One region of the Geobacillus sp. CX412 genome, then DNA from elsewhere that is predicted to be linked to it. Evidence: riboswitches for the same ligand, from Rfam matches in the RefSeq annotation. Region 1 holds a riboswitch; each other region holds the start of a gene.
What was found. Region 1 has a riboswitch for S-adenosylmethionine ahead of NXM86_RS14370 (bifunctional homocysteine S-methyltransferase/methylenetetrahydrofolate reductase). Riboswitches for the same ligand answer to the same signal wherever they lie in the genome.
Positions count from the first base shown of each region.

Region 2: another riboswitch for S-adenosylmethionine. It lies ahead of NXM86_RS15965 (phosphoadenylyl-sulfate reductase); the one in region 1 lies ahead of NXM86_RS14370 (bifunctional homocysteine S-methyltransferase/methylenetetrahydrofolate reductase).
Region 3: another riboswitch for S-adenosylmethionine. It lies ahead of NXM86_RS10540 (Na+/H+ antiporter NhaC family protein); the one in region 1 lies ahead of NXM86_RS14370 (bifunctional homocysteine S-methyltransferase/methylenetetrahydrofolate reductase).
Region 4: another riboswitch for S-adenosylmethionine. It lies ahead of mtnK (S-methyl-5-thioribose kinase); the one in region 1 lies ahead of NXM86_RS14370 (bifunctional homocysteine S-methyltransferase/methylenetetrahydrofolate reductase).

Region 1 is NZ_CP103461.1:2,747,047-2,751,453, reverse strand. It holds gene metH (methionine synthase) at 1-260, opposite strand, end outside; gene NXM86_RS14370 (bifunctional homocysteine S-methyltransferase/methylenetetrahydrofolate reductase) at 253-2,103, opposite strand; SAM riboswitch class I at 2,180-2,282, opposite strand; gene NXM86_RS14365 (transposase) at 2,636-3,526, shown strand; gene NXM86_RS14360 (YajQ family cyclic di-GMP-binding protein) at 3,661-4,152, opposite strand; gene NXM86_RS14355 (CvfB family protein) at 4,340-4,407, shown strand, end outside.
Region 2 is NZ_CP103461.1:3,050,113-3,054,519, reverse strand. It holds gene cysC (adenylyl-sulfate kinase) at 1-566, opposite strand, end outside; gene sat (sulfate adenylyltransferase) at 580-1,740, opposite strand; gene NXM86_RS15965 (phosphoadenylyl-sulfate reductase) at 1,884-2,591, opposite strand; SAM riboswitch class I at 2,718-2,828, opposite strand; gene NXM86_RS15960 (PAS domain-containing sensor histidine kinase) at 2,981-4,407, opposite strand, start outside.
Region 3 is NZ_CP103461.1:2,006,081-2,010,487, forward strand. It holds partial or broken gene NXM86_RS10535 (transposase) at 1-83, opposite strand, end outside; gene NXM86_RS10540 (Na+/H+ antiporter NhaC family protein) at 421-1,746, opposite strand; SAM riboswitch class I at 1,856-1,961, opposite strand; gene NXM86_RS10545 (TetR/AcrR family transcriptional regulator) at 2,148-2,825, opposite strand; gene NXM86_RS10550 (DUF2705 family protein) at 2,825-3,622, opposite strand; gene NXM86_RS10555 (ABC transporter ATP-binding protein) at 3,637-4,407, opposite strand, start outside.
Region 4 is NZ_CP103461.1:2,599,239-2,603,645, forward strand. It holds gene NXM86_RS13540 (pyridoxal phosphate-dependent aminotransferase) at 1-1,019, opposite strand, end outside; gene NXM86_RS13545 (carbon-nitrogen family hydrolase) at 1,120-1,935, shown strand; SAM riboswitch class I at 2,030-2,193, shown strand; gene mtnK (S-methyl-5-thioribose kinase) at 2,274-3,476, shown strand; gene mtnA (S-methyl-5-thioribose-1-phosphate isomerase) at 3,499-4,407, shown strand, end outside.

The sequences.
Region 1 (4,407 bases):
AGATGATATTCATCTAACACAACGCTTGTCGCACCGAACGTGTTTGTTTCGATAATATCCGCTCCCGCCTGCAAATATGCTTCATGAATGCGCTCGATCACATGCGGGGCGGTGAGCGTCAAATATTCGTTGCATCCTTCGTATGCTTCTCCGCCGAAATCATCAGCTGAGAGCTTCGCGCTTTGAATCATCGTTCCCATTGCGCCGTCAATAATTAATATTTTTTTTTCGAGCTGTTGCTCAAGTGTGATGTTACCCATGGAGTACCTTCCTTTCTTGTGCGGCTTGTTCCTTTTCATGAATGTAGCGAACGAGTTCGACGGTCATTTCATAGCGCAAAAACGGCGTAATTAAGTAGATGCCGTTAAATAAGTCAAAAGCGGCGTCAATGAGCGATTTGGCAATTGCGATTCCTTCGCGCGCAGATTGCACTGGGTCATTCGCGCATGCCGCCATGCGGGAGCGGATTTCATCAGAAAGAGTAATTCCCGGCACTTCATGATGAAGGAAATCGGCGTTGCGCGCGCTCACTAGCGGCATAATGCCGATGTAAATCGGCGTCTCAAGATGCTTCGTCGCTTCATACACCTCTTCGATTTGCCGCTCGGAATAAAGCGGCTGGGTGATAAAATAATGGGCGCCGCATTGAATTTTTTTCTCCAGACGCTCTACAGCCTTATCTAAATGACGGACGTTCGGGTTAAAGGCCGCGGCAATCGAGAAGTTTGTTTTTTGCCCGAGCGATTTTCCGGAATACGAAAGCCCTTCGTTAAATTGGCGAATCAGCCGGATTAAATCAAAGGAAGATAAATCATAGACGGATGTCGCTCCAGGAAAATCGCCGATTTTCGATGGGTCTCCGGTGATGGCGAGCACATCGGTGATGCCGAGCGTATGCAGGCCCATCAAGTGCGACTGCAAGCCGATTAAATTGCGGTCGCGGCAGGTAATATGAATAAGCGGGCGGATGCCGAGCTGCTCTTTGACGATGGAGCCGAGCGCCATGTTGCTGATTCGTGGAGTTGCCAGCGAGTTATCGGCCAATGTCAACGCATCAATGTTCGCTTCTTTCAGCGCTTTGGCGCCTTCTAAAAATTTCGCGATCCCTAATTTTTTCGGCGGGTCAAGCTCAACGATCACCGAGCGCCGCTTACGTACGATATCTTGCAACGGCGGTACGGCATTTGGTTCGTTTGTTTGGATAGAAATCGGAACATGACGTTGTTTAACGACTTTTTCTGTAATCGGTGTCCGATCGGTTAAGGCGTTTGCTATCGCTTCGATATGTTTCGGCGTCGTGCCGCAGCACCCGCCAATCAGGCGCACGCCTTGTTCACGGAAGGCAAGAGCCGTTTCTTTAAAATAATCGGTGTTTGTTTCATAGATAAGCCGTCCGTCGCGATAATCCGGCAAGCTTGCGTTCGGATACGCGGAAAGAAACGCTTTTTTCGGCAGCGGCACTTCCTCGAGTGAACGAATCATATGATATGGACCGAGACGGCAATTTAGACCGATGACATCAGCTCCCAACTGCTCCAAGCGCGCCAACGCTTCAGAAAGGGGAGTGCCGTCTTGCAAGACGCCAACTTCGTGGAGGGAGACGTGCGCGATAATCGGCTTATCCGTTTCTTTGCGCGCAATCGCAAGCACCGTCTGCAATTCTTCCAAATCGTAATATGTCTCGAGCAATAAGCCATCGACGTCTTCGTTTAAAAGCACAAATAATTGCTCGCGAAACGTCCGCTTTACTTCGTCGATGGAAACGGCGCTTTTGTTGATGCTCCGTAATCCGCCGATCGTTCCAAGCACATAGGCTTTATTTCCCGCCGCCTTTTTGGCGAGCCTTACTGCCGCGCGGTTAATGGATGGCACTTCATCTTCCAATCCGTAGCGGGCAAGTTTGACATAGTTGGCGCCATATGTATTCGTTTGGATTACTTCTGCGCCCGCGGCGATATATGCTTCATGAATGTGAATGATGTCTTCCGGTTTTGATAAATTTAGTTCTTCAAAACATCGGTCGACGCCGTGCGAGTATAATAGCGTTCCCATCGCTCCATCGGCGATAAGGATGCGTTCTTTTAAGTCTTGCAAAAACCCCACGATCATTCCCCCGTTCTATGAAGATAGTAAAAGAAAAAAGCCTTCTATAAGAAGAAGACTTTTTATGTATCGTCTCTTCTTATCTTCCAGGCGTTTCGCCTGTCTGGATTTAGCACCTTGACTTCCGCCAGGTTGCTGAGAGTTCATCGGGCCAGTCCCTCCCCCTCTCTTGATAAGAACTAGATATGTAGTTTTCAAAAAATATTTATATATTACTGTAAATGATTTTGTAGAAATATTCAATATAATTTTACAAAAATGACTCCCTTTATACGCAGCTGCTGAACTTTTCTGTCCGTCTCGCTTAGTTCCATTGCTATGATGAGGATGATGGCTAGCCAAAAGCAGGATAAACGCTTGGCAGCTCTCACGAATCCTTATTACCGCCTAGAAGAGTGGGAAAAAGGATGTTTAAAAATATGAACGTGTTGCAAAACGCATAACGAATGCATAAATGCACATAAAAAATCCACCACCTTGGAAATCATATACAGTGACCAAAAAAACAACTCTCCAAGGGGTGGACACTATTATGATTTCCAATTGGAACAGCGAACATGCATGGACTTATGAAATTGACCCAATTTTAGAAGCATTATTTCGGTATATCGACTCGCTATCATTGCCGGAAACACCGTATGTGACAGGAAGACCGCCGGTGTCGAAAAAATCGTTGTTGAAATGTTTCTTTTTGAAAACCTATTTTTCCATTGATTCCTTGCGAAAATTAGTGCGCATCCTGCAGCGTTTTCGCTGTTTTCAACGGGCCTGTGGGCTTGGTGAAGTCTCTCACCTTTCTACGTTTTCCCGTGCGGCGAAGTGGTTCCGGGAACAAGGATTTCCTGTTTTTCATGCACAGCTGCTCAAAGATCTAGAAGTACGTTATCCGCAAATCGTGCTGATCGACAGCACAGCCCTTCGAAGCAGTCTTTACGATTCACAGGCGAAGTGGGGAGTGTCCACCCGATATCACTGGTTTAAAGGATATAAACTCCATCTCTGCACCACCGCCGAGGGAATCATTTTATCTCATGTGTTGACCACAGCGAATCGAAATGATGCGGCAGTAGCACCAGAATTGCTTGTTTCTTTAAAGCAGTGGGATATCGAATTTGTATTGGGCGATGCCGCGTATGACAGTGAAAAGGTTCGTCAAACAGCAGAGCAGTCAGGAATCCTATTCATTTCCCCTATCAACCGCCGCAATAGCGAGGAACGAAAAGATGCCTATGGCCGGGTTCTTCCTGTATTTTTGAAAACGAGATTTGGCCAATGGCTGTTTGGACTTCGTCGTGAGATTGAACGAGTATTTAATGAGTTAAAGAGTGACGGGTTGGAACAGCCAAGATGGTATGGATTTCATCGATATGTACTGCATGTGTTATGTTGCATCCTTATGCATAACTTCGAGTTTTTACTCTAGTTTTGCAACACCATCAAATATATGAAAAAACGGAAGGAAGTAATCCCGGTGAAAGAAAAAATCAATAATGGCATTGTCAAAGAAGAGAAGAAAAGAAAACACGGATGGGAGGGCTATAACTCCTCCCATCCGTGTTAGCGGTAGTTAACAAATTGCACATCAATCGGCAAGTCCGCTTCGCGAATCGCGGCGATGACCTTTTGCAAGTCATCTTTGCTTTTGCCGCTGACGCGGATTTGATCGTCCTGTACTTGGCTTTTCACTTTCAGGCCAGTGTTTTTAATGATCGTGTTGATTTTTTTCGCGTTTTCTTTATCGATGCCTTGCACAAGTTTGGCGCGCTGGCGCACCGTGCCCCCAGAAGCTGGCTCAATTTTGCCGTATTGGATGTTTTTCGTCGGCACGCCGCGTTTAATGAGCTTGCCGATGAGCACGTCTTTTAGCTGCTCTAATTTAAATTCATCGTCGGAAATAAGGATGAGTTCGTCTTTGTCTAGCGAAATGTCGCTTTTGCTGCCTTTAAAGTCATAGCGGTTTTTAATTTCTTTCATCGCGATGTTGATCGCATTGGTGACTTCCGATAAGTCGACTTTCGATACAATATCAAAGGAACTTTCTTTCGACATACACAACCTCCAGCATTTTTTATTTTATTATAGTAAAATGTGGCAAGGGACACAACAAGAAAAGGAGGGGAAGCCGAACGACGTGGAGGTGCTATTGTGATGATGGGAAAAACTGTGTTTTATGCAGAATTGTCCATTGGAGTGGGAAATAATAAGCGTGAAAATATAGACAAAGGAAGAGATTGCAATGAAACGATTAATTCCTGGAGAAATCATGACATTAACGGTAAAACGGGAAATGCCGTTTGGCTGCTT
Region 2 (4,407 bases), 300 kb from region 1:
GCAAGCACTTGATTGGCGCATTCATCGATCGTGTAACGATCTGTTTCAAGTATTAATTCCGGAGAAACAGGCGCTTCATACGGAGAGTCAATGCCGGTAAAATCACGAATTTCTCCATTTCTTGCTTTTTTATACAGTCCTTTTGGATCGCGTCTCTCACACTCTTCTAGCGGGCATTTCACATAAATTTCGATAAACTCATCTTTTTCTACTAAATTGCGGACAAGCTGACGATCTTGCGCGAAAGGAGAAATAAATGCCGTTAAGACGAATTGGCCGCTGTCAACAAACAGCTTGGCAACTTCACCGATGCGGCGAATATTTTCGATGCGATCTTCTACGGAGAAGCCAAGATCTTTATTTAGCCCGTGGCGAATGTTATCGCCGTCTAATACATAATTTTGAATGCCAAGGTCAAATAACTTTTTCGACACGGCATTGGCGATCGTGGATTTACCGGAGCCGGAAAGTCCGGTAAACCATAAAATCGCGCTGTGATGCCCGTTGCGCTTGCGGCGGTCTTTTTTTGTAATTGACGTTTGGTGCCAAACGATGTTCGTGCTCAAGCTTTCTCCTCCTTTAACGTGTAGATGAGGTGACAGCCTCGCGCTGCTGCAATCCTTTAATTAATACTGCCGCGACTTCCGGACGGCTGAACGTGCTTGGCGGCACTTGGCCATTGCGCAGCATTTCCCGTACTTTTGTGCCGGATAATACAACATGGTATTTCGGATCATGCGGGCATGTTTTCGTCGACGCCATTCCTTCGCATTTCGTGCAATAAAAGCTATGTTCGAAAAACAGCGGCGTAATGCCAAGTTCTTCCGGCGTAAAATTCAAGAAGATTTTTTGCGCATCATATGTGCCATAGTAATCACCGACGCCGGCATGGTCGCGGCCGACAATGAAGTGGGTGCAGCCGAAGTTTTTGCGCACCATCGCATGGAAAATCGCTTCCCGTGGCCCGGCGTAGCGCATCGCTGCCTGGAATACTCCTAAAAACACGCGGTCTTTCGGATAATAGTTTTCTAACAATACTTGATAGCTTTCCATGCGGATGTCCGCCGGGATGTCATCCGCTTTTGTTTCGCCGACGAGCGGGTTTAAAAAGAGGCCGTCGACAATTTCGAGCGCGCATTTTTGGATGTATTCATGGGCGCGATGGACAGGATTTCGCGTTTGAAAGCCGACCACCGTGTTCCAGCCAAGCTCGGCAAAACGCTTACGTGTTTCGGCCGGATCGAAGTAGAATGGAGCAAAACGCCCTTTATCAGTGCGTTTTACTAATGTAATCGGGCCGCCTACATATACATTTGGCTTTTCAAATAGTTTCCGTACGCCTGGATGTTTGAGTTCCTCTGTTTTGTAAACGAGAAGTGCTTCTTTTGTTTTATCAGGTTGATAGATTTCTTGAATATCAATGACTCCATAGACTTCTCCGTTGTAAACGAGTTTGGCCGTTTCGCCGACAGAAAGCTCTTTTGTCTTTTCTTCGGTTACAGCAAGGGTAATCGGAATGCTCCATACTGTACCGTTGGTTAAGCGCATCGTTTCAACGACAGAGTCATAATCCTCTTTTGTTAAAAATCCGGTAAGCGGGCTGTAAGCGCCTGTTCCGATCAATTCTAAATCACTTAACTCGGCATTTGTCAGCTCAATTTCTTTTGTCAGTGTATCCAATGGATAGCTAGGATTCCATCGATCGATTAATGTGCCTCCGTGTGGAATGCTTAAACTCATTGTTCATAACCTCCTAGAATCAATATTTCATATAGGAAAACTATGATTTATTGCGAAACGTCACCGCTGTTTTTGTATAATGATCGTTTTTCTTCGGCTATTGTTTTTTCAAGCTAATAATGCCAAAGGTGACAAGCCAAACCTTATGAGATGTGAAGACCGCATTCTGTTTTTCCGTGGCCGACCCATCTGCCGGAACGTAAATCATTTGGATCGAGTGCAGGGGACGTACAAGGTTCACAGCCAATGCTTGGATAGCCGCGATCGTGAAGGACATTGTACGGAAGACGACGTTTGTATACATAATTCCATACATCTTTCCATGTCCAATGAATAAGAGGGCATATTTTTATGGATTTAAATTTGTCATCTTTATTTATATATTCTACATGGCTTCGTGTTGGCGATTGTTCGCGGCGCAGTCCAGAAATCCAAGCGGTTATTCCTGTTAATGCTTCGCGAAGCGGAATGACTTTTCGCAGTTCACAACATTTATTTGGGTTGTGTTTCCATAATTCATCTCCCAACTGTTGCGCTTGTTCTTCTAGCGATAAACTTGGTTTTTTCATGACGATGCGGAGAGAAGGATATTTTTCTTTTACTTTTTCGATTGTTTTGTACGTTTCGCGAAAATGGAGCCCGGTATCGAGAAATACGATTTCCGCATCTGGCTTTACTTGCGAAATCAAATCGATTAACACGATTCCTTCAACGCCGAAGCTACAGGCGTACACAATATCGTCCTTATATTGGCGGAATGCCCAAGTGAGGACATCAAGCGCCCCTTTTGTTTCATTATCGTGAGGGAATGAAGGTTTTTCTTCGGCTTCCCATGTTTGATAAGTGAGCATCTTTCTCCCTCCTTAAAAATCAAAGAAAATAAAGTGGATTAGTCGGTTATATAGGAATAGAAAGAGAACGAACGCTTATAAAAAACGCTCTCCCATTTTGGAAAGAGCGAAGAGGCCGCATATTTCACCTTATCTTCCAAAATGGCACCCATTTTGTTGGAATTAGCACCTTACTTTTTCATGAAGCAGGTTGCCGGAGTTCATCGGGCCAGTTCCCTCCCTCACTCTCGATAAGTTTGATGTAATTGATTAAAATTTTAACATAATTCACACAAAAGTCAATCCTAGTTTTTCGATAGGAATTAATTTTTTGCTGATATAACACAGTAGAGGAATAAAGAAATCAGGAAAGAAAAGGGCGGTTTGTTGTCCGACCTTTTCCATGCATGTCAACCGGATAATAGGGAATTATGCAAAACAGAGGATGCAGAAACGCGGATCGGCAATGTTACTTCGACGGTTGTTCCTTTATTCTCTTCACTCATAATCGACATCGTTCCACCGTGGTCTTCGATAATTTTTTTACTGATCATTATTCCGAGGCCAGTACCTTTTTCTTTTGTTGTAAAGAACGGTTTTCCTATTTTTTCTAGCTGTTCTTTTGGAATTCCGCAGCCTTCGTCGATAAAGCGGATAAGAACGGAATATTCATCCTTTTTTTGTGCCTCAATAAAAATATGTCCACCGCTTTTCATCGCTTCCATTGCATTTTTTAAGAAATTAATAAATACTTGCTTTAATCCGTTTTCGTCACATTCAATGAGAGGAAGAGATGGATCAATTTTTGTAATAATTTGGATGTTATGCAAAATACCTTGTGTTTCTAATAAAGTGGTGACATGTTGAAGCAAAACACCAATATCACTTTTTGTAAATTTGGTTGCTTGTGGTTTTGCCAACACTAATAGTTCGCCTAAAATAAGTTCAATGCGCTGAATTTCTGATTCAATAATGTGAAGGTAAGGTTTTTTCTCGTCAAGTTCGAATTGCAATAGTTGTATAAATCCTTTTATGGCTGTAAGCGGATTGCGAATTTCATGGGCGATCCCAGCCGCTAGCTGGCCGGCAACTGAGAGCTTTTCCGATGTTCGAATGAATTCTTCTGTTTTTTTCAGTTCGGTAATATCGGTGAATGTCAATACCGCATCAACGACGGCTCCATTTTCCAAAACAGGCGTTACCGTATAGGAAACGGGGAAATGGGTACCATCTTTTTTCCAAAAAATATCTTCACTAATATGATATGTTTTCCCATCTTGAATGGCGAGATCAATTGGGCATTCATCAATAGAGTAAGGAGTTCCATCTTTTTTCGTATGGTGAATGATATCATGCGATGCTTTTCCAATGGCTTCTTCCGCTTTATATCCCGTCATTCGTTCTGCAGCTGGATTCCAGAAAACGATATTCCCATGTTTATCAATCCCACAAACTCCTTCAGCAATAGAATTTAATATGAGTGTATGTTTATGATATAAGTTTTCCAGCTCTTTTCGGTAGCGATTGAGTTCCGTCATATTTTGACCAATCACATAAATTCCTTTCAAGCGATTTCCATGAATTATTGGAATGGTTTTAAAATGCATGTCAATAATTTTTCCATTTTTATGCTTTACTTGTAAATCATATTCACAACTTTCTCCTTTTAATGTTCGTTCAAATTTTTTTTTTGCTTTTTCAATTTGGTCTGGGGCGATAAACTGAGTAAAATGTTTGCCAATATATTCGCTTGGTTTGTATCCAAGCATTTTTCTTACTTCAGGGTTGCCGGATATAAGTAGCCCATTTATGTCTAGCAGAAGAATCACATCAGGGT
Region 3 (4,407 bases), 740 kb from region 1:
CTCCACATGAATCGCATAACCATAGGAAAGAAGTTCTTGTTTAACAATTTGAATTCTGGCAATCCTAGTGATATAGAAAGCACTTGCGAAGCCTCCTTATGTTTGTTTCGTCGCTGACATTATTGCCAGGATTTCGTTAATGCTTTCTCTTTTTTATCACTAAATCACAAAATTTGGTGATGAACCTATTTTTTATTACTCTCTTCTCTTAATTTATTTTTGTGAAATATTCATAAATTATATTAGAAATGTTTAATGTTGAACAAGTCAACCAGCTTATTAAAGAAAGATTTCAACTTTGCAAAATTATTCACTAATATACTCTTTTTTCGATCATAAAAAATAGAATCGCTCCATTTGGTGAAAATGAAAGCTGACTCAACATCGCTCCAAGGGATGTTTTGAGTCAGCCCCTTTCCTTTATACCGCTTTATTCGCTTGTAAGTCTGCCTTTACTTCTTTTTGTGTTTTTAATTTCGGAAAGTCAAACACAATCGCGATCATGCCACAAACTCCAATTAAGAATGGGTAGAACGAATACTGCAAAATACTTAATGGTGAAATGGAAGCAACACCTGCTGCCACAAGCATTTGCGCACCATATGGGATGAGCCCCTGGAAACAGCATGAGAAAATATCCAATATGCTGGCAGATTTACGCGGATCAATGTCATATTGATCAGCAATGTTTTTTGCAAGTGGACCAGCAATTAAAATGGAGATCGTATTGTTTGCTGTTGAAAGATTTGTTAAGCTCACTAATCCCGCGATACCGAATTGTGCTCCTTTTTTTGACTTTACATTTCTTGTTACTAATTGAAGTAAATAATCGATTCCACCGTTATGTTTAATGACTTCCACCATACCGGAAATTAAGATCGCAAGCAATGACAATTCCTGCATTCCGGCGACCCCGTCACCGATGGCTTGAATGAGGCCCATTGCACTGTAGCTTCCATCAAGAAGACCGATGATTCCTGCTAATAAAATACCGCCTGCTAACACGACTAGTACATTAACGCCCATTAATGCTGTTATTAATACACCAAGGTAAGGTAAAATTTTCATCCAATTAAAAGATTGATTCGTAATTTCCGCTTGCTCTCCAGCAGTAATGGCCCAGAAAAGAACGATGGTGATGATTGCCGCTGGTAAAACAATGAAAAAGTTCACCTTAAACTTTTCTTTCATTCTTGTATTTTGTGTACGAACTGCCGCAATCGTTGTATCAGAGATAAAAGATAGATTATCTCCAAACATAGCACCGCCAATGACAGCTGCCATAGATAATGCCAAAGAAATATCGGTTTGTTCACTAATTCCGACTCCAATCGGCGCTAACGCTACAATCGTTCCCATGGACGTTCCCATCGAAATGGAGATAAAACATCCAATGACAAATAAACCGGCTATTAATAAATTTTGCGGAACAACGGAAAGAGCTAAATTAACCGTTGATTCAACAGCTCCCATTTTTTTAGTTACTTCCGAAAATGCCCCTGCTAATAAGAAAATGATGACCATTAACATGACATCGGCATTTCCAGCCCCTTTTGTGAACACTTCCACTTTCTTCGTTAAAGACTCTTTCCGATTCATCATCAACGAAATACTTGCCGCAATCAAAATTGCTACAATGACTGGAAATTTATAAAAATCGCCTGTAACCACGCCTGCACCAATGAATAACACTAAAAAGACCACAAACGGAAATAACGCAAATAGATTGCCTTTTCTTAACTCCACTCTTTCCACCTCATTTTATGTTTTTTTGAAGGAGCTTTCCACTTAGAGAAAAGGCCTCTTCTTATCTGAACATAAGAAGAGGCCTTATACGTATCTATATAAGAAACCCTTCTTATCTTTCAAGCACAATGCTTGCTGGATTTGGCACAGCACTCGAAAACGAGTCCGCTGCCGAGACTTCTTCGGGCCAGTCCCTCCGCCTCTCTAGATAAGAAGATGAGCAGTTGTATTTCGTTATATAAAACAAATAAAAGATTACAACATATTCATCTGTTACGCAATACACCTTGAAAATGTCTTATTTTTAAAAATTTTCAACAAATATAAAATAATACTTGTGTAACATCAATAATATGCAAAAATCCCGCGGCTTTTCACCGCGGGAGAAAGGTGCCAATAGTTTATTCTGGTTTATAGATCCCATATTTCACAATCTTAAGATAATCATTAAGTTCCTTTATTAAAGACTCGGGATTATGAATAAAATCAAATTGCTTATTTTTGTAGAGAGTCAGATACTTATTCGTCAGCTGTTCAACGATAAACATCGTCATGCGGATCGCGGTATCCACGGAAATATCCTCTCTAAGTTTTTCCGTTTGGATCAGATCTTTAATATAGACATGCTTCAGCAAAAAATCTTCCTGATAAGCTTCGTAATGTTTCTTAATAATTTCTTCCATTTCCTTCTTTACTGCCACTGGAGGATTAGTAAAGGCATCCGTAATAAACTGAGCTTCTTGGAGATACTGAACCGTTAGTTTTTGTTTCAACAGGACGATTTCTTTGATCCTTTCAAAGAAATCATCAGATTGGATTTTTTCCATTTCTTCCATTGCTAGTTCCGTCAGAAAGTCCTTCACATAATTCACTAAATAAAGGTATAAGTTTTTCTTGCTCTTAAAATAATGAAAAAGGATTCCCTTGGAAATTCCCGCCCGTCTCGTAATAACATCTGTAGAGGTCTTTTCATAACCATTCTTCACAAATTCCTCGATGGCCACTTTGATGATCAAGTCTTTTTTCTCTTTAGGCTGCTTTTCAAATGCTGAATACAATTTTAACACCTCTAATTTCATTAGACTGCAATATCTTTCTTTTTATATACCATATATGAAGCGAAGATACTAATCAAAATAACCGCAGCCATAATAAAGATATACAAAGGCTCAATCTCGTTATCATTGATAATGGAGGCAGCGTCCACATATTTAAACGGGCTTATATATTTTAGGAACTCTAAGTCTTCCGATATCCCTGCCATCACATTCATAAAGTAGGCAGCTAGGACAATCCCCAGTGAGATCGAAAGGATGTTTCTTGTTTTTTTCATCATCGACGACAACATAAACGCAATTGCACCGAACGTCAAATGAAGCAATATCGTTGCGGCGATTAATAAACTAAATGTGTCTGTCGGAACATCCGGGTCTTTTGCAAATTGAAATCCAATGATGCTTGCTACGGCTGAAACTACGTTAAAAATCAAAATATTTACCAAAACGGCCAGAAGTTTTTCTGTTACGATTCGGCTTCTTGTGACAGGCTTTGATAACAAAAATTCAATCGTTTTTTCATTTTCTTCTTTGGCCAGAATATTGGATGCAAGAATTGCCGAGTATATGCTTCCCAAAAGGGTGGTCATCATATAAATTTCTACCCCGTAAAAACCCATCAAATCTCCCATGTTTAACTCATTCATTCCGAACGCTTTTTTAATCGATTCCGGATAGGCCTCAAGCAGTTTGGTCATTTCTTTTTGCTGCTCGGCAAACTGAGGATAAATGCTTAATGTCAACAAAATAAGTCCGCTGAGTACGATGCTCCAAATGATCAATGACTTTAAATTTCGCTTAAACTCTCTCTTAAAAATCATTTTCGATCCTTCCCTCACTTTTCATAGTAATGCATAAATACTTCTTCAAGAGTCGGTTCTCCGATTAATAGATCCTTAACCGGCAGAGTATTTAATTTATGCAGAAGCGCCTTCATATCCCCGCTGTAAAGCAGCGATATTTCATTTCCTTTTACTTCTTTCTTCACTATTCCTTCGAGTTTAAGGTCTATTTGTTCCGCTCGTTCGAATGTAATCGTGATATATTTCAAATTTTTCTTCGTAAGATTTTCAATTGTTTCTACTTTAATAAGCTCCCCTTCCTTAATAATGGCGACCCGATCACACATTTTTTGCACTTCAGAAAGAATATGGGAGGAGAAAATGATCGTTGTTCCCTTCTCTCTTTCCTCTGCAAGAAGTTCAAAAAAGGTGTTTTGCATCAGCGGGTCGAGTCCGCCTGTCGGTTCATCCAAAATTAGAAGTTTTGGCTCATGCAAAAGCGCCTGGACAATCCCAACCTTTTTTCGGTTTCCAAATGAAAGATCCTCAATTTTTCTATTAAGATCCAAGTCAAGTCTTTCTGCCAGCTCTTTCATTCTCTTTGAATCAAATTTTTTGTAAAAGCCAGCGGAGTATTTTAATAAATCGATCACCTTCATATCATCATAATAATGGACTTCAGACGGCAAATAGCCTACGTTTTGTCTTATTTCTTTTGAGTGTTTGATGATATCCTTTCCGAAAATAGTCGCACTTCCGCTAGTCGGATAAATGAAATTTAAAAGTGTTCGAATGGTTGTGCTCTTGCCTGCTCCGTTCGGGCC
Region 4 (4,407 bases), 150 kb from region 1:
AAACGTTCCGATGTCCATCCGTTCGGCACCGGAAGCCACGCAAAAAATGAACCTTTTGGGGCGTCGACATCCCAGCCAATTTGCCGCAACGCGTCAATAAGCGTATTGCGCCGCGATTCATACAGTGCGACAAGCTCTTCCACGCAGCGCTGCGAAGAAAGCAATGCGGTTGCCGCCGCTTCTTGAATGGCGCCAAACAAACTCACATATAAATGGTCTTGCAGCAAGTTAATCGCCGCGATCACGCTCTCATTTCCAACGGCAAACGCCACGCGCCAGCCCGCCATATTATATGTTTTGGAGAATGTATAAATTTCAACGCCAATTTCTTTTGCCCCCTCTGCTTGAAGAAAGCTGACCGGTTTTTTTCCGTCAAAGCCAATCGCACCGTAAGCAAAATCATGAACGACGCAAATACCGTGTTTTGCGGCAAACGACACCGTTTCTTCAAAAAACTCCTTAGAAGCGATCGCCCCGGTTGGATTATTCGGATAGTTTAAAAACATGATTTTTGCTTTTTCCGCAATATTTGCAGGAATTTCATCATAATCAGGCAAAAACTGATTTTCCGCACGCAATGGCATCATCACCATTTCCGCGCGCGCCAGCGCAATCCCCGACCAATAATCCGGATATCCCGGGTCAGGCACGAGCACAATATCCCCCGGATTGGCTAAACATTGCGGGATCTCCACAAGACCCGCTTTCCCGCCAAACAAAACCGCCACTTCTTTTTCCGGATCAATGGCAACGCCGTATTCGCGCTCATAAAACTTAGCAACGGCGCGTTTCAAAAAGGAATACCCTTGAAATGGCGAGTATTTGTGATATTTTGGGTTCGCCACCGCTTTTTGCATCGCCTCCACGATATGCGGTGGAGTCGGCTGGTCGGGATTTCCTTGCCCTAAATTGATGATGTCATGCCCCTCCGCCATTTTTTTTGCGACTTTATCGACAAGCGAAGCAAAAAACTGTTTTGGAAGGCTCTGCAATAACTCAGATAGTGGAAATTGTTTCATCGCGTTAACACCTTCTCAAAAATTTTCTTGAAATTCTAGTGAAAAATCATATATCGTAAAAATCAAAATGTAAAGTAAAATTTTTTCGAGGTGAATGTTCATGACGATAAAAATCGCATGTCTTCAGCTAGATATCGCTTTTGGCAATCCTAATGAAAACGAACGGCGCGTTGAAAGAGAGATAGAAAAAATTTCAAAAAATCACCCAGATATTATCGTCCTTCCTGAACTATGGACGACTGGCTATGACTTAACCAGACTCGATGAGATTGCCGATGAGGGCGGTATGCGTACAAAAGCGTTCATTCAAAAACTTGCCAAGTCGCATCATGTCAATATTGTCGCTGGATCAATTGCCAGAAAAACAGATCGCGGCGTCACCAATACAATGTACATCGCCGACCGAAACGGCATCATCGTTGGCGAATATAGCAAACTCCATTTGTTCCAGCTGATGGATGAACATCTTTACTTACAGCCAGGGGAAGAAATGGGATTGTTCACATTAGAAAACACTCGATGTGCAGGCGTCATTTGTTATGACATCCGCTTCCCAGAATGGATTCGCGTCCATATGGTCCAAGGGGCGGAAGTGTTATTTGTCGTCGCCGAGTGGCCGCTTCCTCGCCTTTCGCATTGGCGTACACTGCTTGCGGCGCGCGCGATTGAAAATCAATGCTACGTCATCGCGTGCAATCGCGCTGGAAGCGATCCAAACAATGTCTTTGCCGGTCATTCGCTGGTGGTTGACCCATGGGGAGAAATCATTGCAGAAGCAAATGAAGAACCTTGTACGTTAATGGCACAAATCGATCTTCAAAAAGTAAGAGAAGTGCGAAAACAAATCCCGATTTTTGCGGACCGCAGAGCTAACGACTACATCGCTGCAGAAAAAAATTTTTTAAAAAAGAGTTGACAAATCATTTCGTGACCATGTATGATTCGTATCAAGCATAAAACTTCAAAATTGCCAACATAGCGAAAATTAAAAAATTGAATATGCTGACACACTCTTATCAAGAGTTGGCTGAGGGAATTGGCCCAATGAAGCCCAGCAACCGACCGTAATACTATCGTGAGATAGGGCGCACTTTTTGGCGCCGGAAGTTCTCTACTTCCGCAGGGCACGGTGCTAAGTCCAACAGAAAGACTCGTTCTTTCTGAAAGATAAGAGGTGCGAAGATATGGAATCTTCAAGCCTCTTTCTATGCAGAAAGAGGCTTTTTAATTTACATGAAGGAGGAGTTTTACATTATGCCAGTTTCTCATCCAACGGTTTATGAACCATTAACGGAACAAGGCGCAATCTCTTTGACGGTCCGTCTCGGTCTTTTTCCGGAAGGAACACCGCTTGCCTGCCGCGAAATTGGCGACGGCAACTTAAATCTTGTTTTCCGCGTTGTCGATCAGCAAACAAAGAAAGGAATTATCGTAAAACAAGCGCTCCCGTACGCAAAAGTAGTCGGTGAAAGCTGGCCGCTCACATTAAAACGCGCTGTTATTGAAAGCAATGCGCTGCGCACATTCGCAAGCTATGTTCCGCAATACGTGCCAAAAGTATACTATTCCGATGAATCTTTGGCAATTACCGTTATGGAAGATTTATCTCACTTGCAAATCGCCCGCAAAGGGTTGATTGAAGGAAAAACGTATCCGCTTTTATCGCAGCATATTGGCGAATTTATCGCAAAGACATCGTTTTACACTTCCGACTTTGGCATGAATCAACAAGAAAAAAAACAATTAGCGCAAAGTTTTGTTAATCCGGAATTATGCAAAATCACCGAAGACCTTGTATTTACCGATCCGTTCTTTAATCATGAAACGAACAACTTTGAAGACGAGCTTCGCGATGATGTAAAAGCGCTTTGGAACGATGACAAGCTCCGCTTAGAAGTCGCCAAATTAAAGCGCAAGTTTTTAACCGAAGGAGATGCGCTCATCCACGGTGATTTGCATACTGGAAGCATTTTTGCCAGCGATGAAGAAACGAAAATCATTGATCCAGAGTTTGCGTTTTATGGCCCGTTCGGTTTTGACATCGGCCAATTTTTCGCAAACTTGCTGTTAAATGCGTTGTCCCGCCCAGAACAACAACAAGAACCGTTATTTGCTCATATCGACAAAACTTGGGATGTATTCGCGACAATCTTTTCTGATCTTTGGCGCACTCACAATGTAGAACCATATGCAAAAACAGAAGGATTGTTAGAAGACGTGCTGCATCACACGTTTATTGACGCGATCGGCTTTGCCGGATGTGAAGTCATCCGCCGCACGATTGGATTAGCACATGTCGCTGACCTTGATGGCATTGAGGATAAAGAGGAACGCTTACAAGCAAAACGTTATGCCCTTCGTCTTGGCAGAAGCCTCATTTTGCAACGTGAAACATTATCTAGCACTAAAGAAATCCGTTCCCTTTTCGCACAAACAGTGCTTGCAGCAACGAATTAACACAATGAAAGGAAGAACCATAATGGCAGAACCATTCGCAATCCCGCGCTCTGTGGAATGGAACGACACTCATATTACAATTTTAAATCAACAAAAGCTACCATTAGTGACGGAATATTTGGAATTAAAAGATATTGAAGATGTACGGGACGCAATCGCCACGTTAAAAGTACGCGGCGCACCGGCGATCGGCATTACGGCTGCTTACGGCCTCGCTCTTTCTGCACAGCAATATGAAACAGAATCACTGGAAAAATTTAAAGAGCACGTGCGAAAGGACCGCGACTACTTAGCAAGCTCTCGGCCAACTGCAGTGAACTTGTTTTGGGCATTAGACCGGCTTGTTTCCAGCATCGCCCACGTTTCCTCTGTTAACGAAGCAAAAACGACGCTCATCCATGAAGCGATTCGCATTCAAATTGAAGATGAAGATGTATGCCGCCGCATCGGAGAGCATGCGCTTTCCTTATTTCAAAACGGCGACTGCGTTTTAACCATTTGCAATGCTGGTTCGATCGCAACCGCCCGCTATGGCACGGCGCTTGCTCCGTTTTATTTAGCGAAAGAAAAAGGGATGAATCTTCATGTTTACGCGTCGGAAACTCGTCCGGTCCTGCAAGGAGCAAGATTGACGACGTGGGAATTGATGCAAGCGGGGGTAGACGTCACTCTTATTACCGACAATATGGCGGCGCAGACGATCAAGGCGAAAAACATTACCGCTGTCATTGTCGGCGCCGACCGAATTGCCGCCAACGGTGACACTGCCAACAAAATCGGCACCTTTGGACTGGCGCTGCTCGCTAAAGCGTTTGGCATTCCATTTTATGTCGCCGCGCCATTATCGACCATTGATTTAGCAACCAAAACAGGGGAAGAAATTCCGATTGAAGAACGCAATCCAGAGGAAGTGACGCATATCGCCGGAACG